2 regions of the Acidovorax sp. NCPPB 3576 genome follow, and region 2 is predicted to be linked to the other one. Evidence: riboswitches for the same ligand, from Rfam matches in the RefSeq annotation. Region 2 holds a riboswitch; the other holds the start of a gene.
What was found. A riboswitch is a leader RNA that binds a small molecule or an ion and turns the genes downstream of it on or off. The one in region 2 is predicted to bind S-adenosylhomocysteine.
Positions count from the first base shown of each region.

Region 1: another riboswitch for S-adenosylhomocysteine. It lies ahead of metH (methionine synthase); the one in region 2 lies ahead of ahcY (adenosylhomocysteinase).

Region 1 is NZ_CP097267.1:5,034,189-5,036,644, forward strand. Features, by position in the region: gene metH (methionine synthase) at 1-1,639, opposite strand, end outside; S-adenosyl-L-homocysteine riboswitch at 1,669-1,766, opposite strand; gene M5C98_RS22955 (hypothetical protein) at 1,828-2,456, opposite strand, start outside.
Region 2 is NZ_CP097267.1:818,064-820,519, forward strand. Features, by position in the region: gene M5C98_RS03970 (peptide chain release factor 3) at 1-80, opposite strand, end outside; gene M5C98_RS03975 (acyltransferase family protein) at 270-1,307, opposite strand; S-adenosyl-L-homocysteine riboswitch at 1,452-1,548, shown strand; gene ahcY (adenosylhomocysteinase) at 1,619-2,456, shown strand, end outside.

The DNA of each region.
Region 1 (2,456 bases), 1.2 Mb from region 2:
CATCGGGCACATAGACGACGGGGCCTTCGTAATGCGGCGCGATCTTGACGGCGGTGTGCACGCGGCTGGTGGTGGCCCCGCCGATGAGCAGCGGGATCTTCTTGATGCGGAAATGTTCGTCCTTTTGCATCTCGCCGGCCACGTATTGCATCTCTTCCAGGCTGGGCGTGATCAGTCCCGACAGGCCCACGATGTCCGCGCCCTCGACCTTGGCGCGCGCCAAAATCTCGTGGCACGGCACCATCACGCCCATGTTCACCACCTCGAAGTTGTTGCACTGCAGGACCACGGTGACGATGTTCTTGCCGATGTCGTGCACGTCGCCCTTCACGGTGGCGATGATGATCTTGCCCTTGCTGCGCACGTCGCGGCCGGCCAACTCGTCCTGCCGCTTTTCTTCCTCGATGTACGGAATCAGGTGCGCCACGGCGGACTTCATCACGCGGGCGCTCTTGACCACCTGGGGCAGGAACATCTTGCCCGCGCCGAACAGGTCGCCCACCACGTTCATGCCGTCCATGAGCGGGCCTTCGATCACATGCAGCGGGCGGCCGCCCTTGGCGACGATGGCCTGGTAGGCCTCTTCGGTGTCTTCCACGATGAAGTCGGTGATGCCGTGCACCAGCGCGTGCGACAGGCGTTCGCCCACGGTTTTCGGATGCTCGGGCGTGCCGCGCCATTCGAGCCGCTTGCTCTCGTCCTTGGCACCGCTTCGGGCCGTCTCGGCCACTTCGACCAGACGTTCACCCGCATCGGGGCGGCGGTTGAGCACCACGTCTTCCACGCGCTCGCGCAAGGTGGGTTCCAGGTCGTCGTACACGCCGACCATGCCCGCGTTGACGATGCCCATGTCCATGCCGGCTGAAATAGCGTGGTACAAGAAAACGGTGTGGATGGCCTCGCGCACCGGGTCGTTGCCGCGGAAGCTGAAGCTCACGTTGGAGACGCCGCCCGAGACCTTGGCGCCCGGCAGGTGCTGCTTGATCCAGCGCACGGCCTCGATGAAATCGACCGCGTAGTTGTTGTGCTCTTCGATGCCGGTGGCCACCGCGAAGATGTTGGGGTCGAAGATGATGTCCTCGGGCGGAAAGCCCACCTCGTCGACCAGCACGCGGTAGGCGCGCTCGCAGATCTCGATCTTGCGCTCGTAGGTGTCGGCCTGGCCCACCTCGTCGAAGGCCATCACCACGGCGGCGGCGCCGTAGCGCTTCACGAGACGCGCCTCGTGCTTGAACTTCTCCACGCCCTCTTTCATGGAGATGGAGTTGACGATGCCCTTGCCCTGGATGCAGCGCAGGCCGGCCTCGATCACGTCCCATTTGGACGAGTCCACCATGATCGGCACGCGCGCGATATCGGGCTCGGAGGCGATCAGCTGCAGGAAGCGCACCATGGCCGCCTTGCTGTCGAGCATGGCCTCGTCCATGTTGATGTCGATGACCTGCGCGCCGTTCTCCACCTGCTGGCGCGCGACGGCCAAGGCCTCTTCGTACTGGCCGTTCAGGATCATGCGGGCGAAGGCCTTGGAGCCGGTGACGTTGGTGCGCTCGCCGATGTTGACGAACAGCGTGCCCTCGCCGATGGAAACCGGTTCGAGGCCCGAGAGCTTCATGGGAGGCGGGATAAGGGGGGCGGACATCAGGCTCACCTGCGCAATCGGTAGTTGGGAACAGGCGAGCGTCGTTGGACAGTGGGGCCATCGCCGCCCGAGCCTGACGCCTGGTTGAGCCGGTTGATCGGCAGGCGCTGCAACGCTCCTCGGGGGCGGCCGGATTTTACGCGGCCGGCGCCCGGGTACGCCGCCACCGGGCCATTTCGAGTGGATTGCTAGCGCACCGGCAGGAACTGCAGGAACGAGCCCCCCACCAGCCCTTGCACATAGGTGATGGCGGCGCGGCGGTACTTTTCGGTGGCCACCGCCGCCAGCAGGTCGAGCCGGCCGATGATCTTGCCGAACTCGCGCTCGAAGCTCAGGTTGCGCCCCTGAGGCCCGATCTCGTCGGCCAGCAGCAGCGGCTGGCCCGCCGCGGTGCGGCGCTGCGACAGCATCCACACGGCGATCTCCACGTTGCGCGCCGCGTTGTACAGATGCTGCGCATCGAGGCTGTCGAGCAGGAAGAACTCGATCTTTCCGTCGTGCGCGGTGATCAGCATGTCGGCCGTGGCGTAGATGAACGCCGCCACGCGGTCGCCCGCGAATTCCGGCGCCAGCGCCGCCGCCATCGCCGCGATGTCGCGCCGGCCCTGCAGGGGCGCCCAGGTGCCGCCCTGCTCGATGGCAGCGCGGACTTGCTCCATGGCCTGCTCGCGGCCCACCGCGCTGGTCTTGCGCCATTCGGCGGGATTGCGGCGGTAGAGCTTGTCCATCAGCCGGTAGAGGCTATCGAGGTTCTCCCGCATGCCCAGCGTGGCCATCCGGTTCACGTCGGATTGGCCCATCTCGCTGCCGCTGGCGG
Region 2 (2,456 bases):
GTGAGCGTGGTCTTGCCCGCGTCAGGGTGGGAGATGATGGCGAAGGTACGGCGGCGCCGTGTTTCGGAGACGTAGGACACAGTGTTTTTGGTGAGGGCGCGGCGCAGGCGTGTGGGCCGAAGTACGGGCGCCGGGGCCGGCGCGCTGCCGTGCCACCGCGGAGGGCGCCCGCGGAAAAGTGGCCGTATTCTAACGGCGGCCCCTTACGCAACTGGTGCAACTGGTCGCCGGGCGGCCCCTGTGCGGTGGCCGCTCGGCAGGCGGCGGGATTACGCGACCGCCTGGGGCACCGCCGGCGCACGCTGGAACAATCGCTTGAACCGCAGCACCGGCGATTCCACCCCATGCCACGAGGCATACCCGGCCACGGCGGCCAGTGCGACGGACAGCAGCAGGCTCGTCATGAACGGCAGGTGCGGCCAGAGGGCATGCACCGACTGCTGCACGGGGCAGCCGTACAGGTAGATGCCATACGACGGGTCTCCGCCACGCTGTAAAAAGGCCAGCGCGGGCACGTTCAGCGAGCCGAGAAAGATCAGCAGCGGTGGCAGCAGCAGCAGGCCCGCCGAATGCTCCAGGTGGAATCCGAAGAACAGCACGGCGGCCAGCGGCGTCAGTATGAGCAGCAGCCGGCCGGACCGGGCGTGGAACTCATCGCGGAAGACGGCGATGAGCGCGCCATAGGTGAAATAGGCGGGGTACTCGAACCAGTGCCGCATCTCGCCGGTCAGGTCGGCATTGCGGGCCGTGAGAAAGAACGCGATGTAGGCCAGCCCGGCAATGCAGGCGAACCAGCGCGACTTGAACACGCCCAGCAAGCCCACGCCGGCAAGCACCAGGTAGCACAGGCTTTCCATGGGAATGGTCCACAGGGGCCCGTTCATCAGGTGCTTGAGCGGGTTGTTTTCAAACACGCCGGGCAGATAGGGGTAGTCCTTGATCAGCAGCAGGTTGCGAAAGTAGCCCAGCGTGTCCGGATGGCCCAGAAAGTCCGCAGCCGGCATGGAAGTGAAGAAAAGCCCGAACAGAAAGACATTGGTGAGCACGGCGAACAGCACCCCGGGCCAGATCCGCAGGAACCGCTTGAACAGGAACGCCAGCGCCTGCGGCTGGCGCAGCCAGCTCAGGGTGACGAGGTAGCCGCTGATCGTGAAGAAGGTCATTACCGCCACGCCGCCCACCATGTCGGAATGCAGCCAGGACGGTGGCGCAGTGCGCGTGATATGGAAGTGATGGCTGAAGATCACCGCGCTTGCTGCGCCGATGCGCAGCAGGTCGAACAGGTTGCCCCGGTGCTGTGTGGACATGGTCTCTCTGCTTCTTCCGGCCCGCTGCGGGCGTATCGCTTGTTATGACGGTGGCACTGTGAATCCAGGCCTGTCTCCGGCACCCAGGGTGCCACGTTCGGCGCTCAGGCATGGAGAAAAAGCGCGATGTCCTTATAATCGCTGCTTTCCGAGGAGCGTTGCAGCGTCTTTTCCCCCGGTGCCCGGTGTGCGGCAGGGACGCGAGGCTCGGATCATCATTTTGCAACGACGCTCGCCCACGCTTCTTGTGCGGTGAGTGAGCCATTCCCCCTCCGATGCGTGGTTTTTTACCTTCTTCACTGGAGAAAACCATGAGCGCAGTTCTCAAGCCCCAGGCCGACCAGGCCATCGCCGACCTCTCCCTTGCCGCATGGGGCCGCAAGGAAATCCGCATCGCCGAGACCGAAATGCCCGGCCTGATGTCCATTCGCGAAGAGTTCGCCGCCAGCCAGCCGCTCAAGGGCGCGCGCATCACCGGCTCGCTGCACATGACGATCCAGACCGCCGTGCTGATCGAAACGCTGAAGTCCCTGGGCGCCGACGTGCGCTGGGCCTCGTGCAACATCTTCTCCACGCAGGACCATGCCGCGGCCGCCATCGCCGCCACGGGCACGCCGGTCTTCGCCATCAAGGGCGAGTCGCTGGAAGACTACTGGGACTATACCCACCGCATCTTCGACTTCGGCCCCAAGGGCAGCGCGGGCGAAGGCCCCAACATGATCCTGGACGACGGCGGCGATGCCACGCTGCTGATGCACCTGGGCCAGCGTGCCGAGAAAGACGCATCCCTCGTCGCCGGCAATGGCGCCAGCGAAGAAGAGCGCATCCTGTTCGCCGCCATCCGCAAGAAGCTGTCGGAAGACGCGACCTGGTACACCCGCAAGTCGGCCGAGATCATCGGCGTGACGGAAGAAACCACCACCGGCGTGCACCGCCTGAACGAGATGTCCGCCAAGGGCACGCTGCTGTTCCGCGCGATCAACGTGAACGATTCGGTCACCAAGTCCAAGTTCGACAACCTGTACGGCTGCCGCGAATCGCTGGTGGACGGCATCAAGCGCGCCACCGACGTCATGATCGCCGGCAAGGTCGCCGTGGTGGCCGGCTACGGCGACGTGGGCAAGGGCTCCGCCCAGGCGCTGCGCGCGC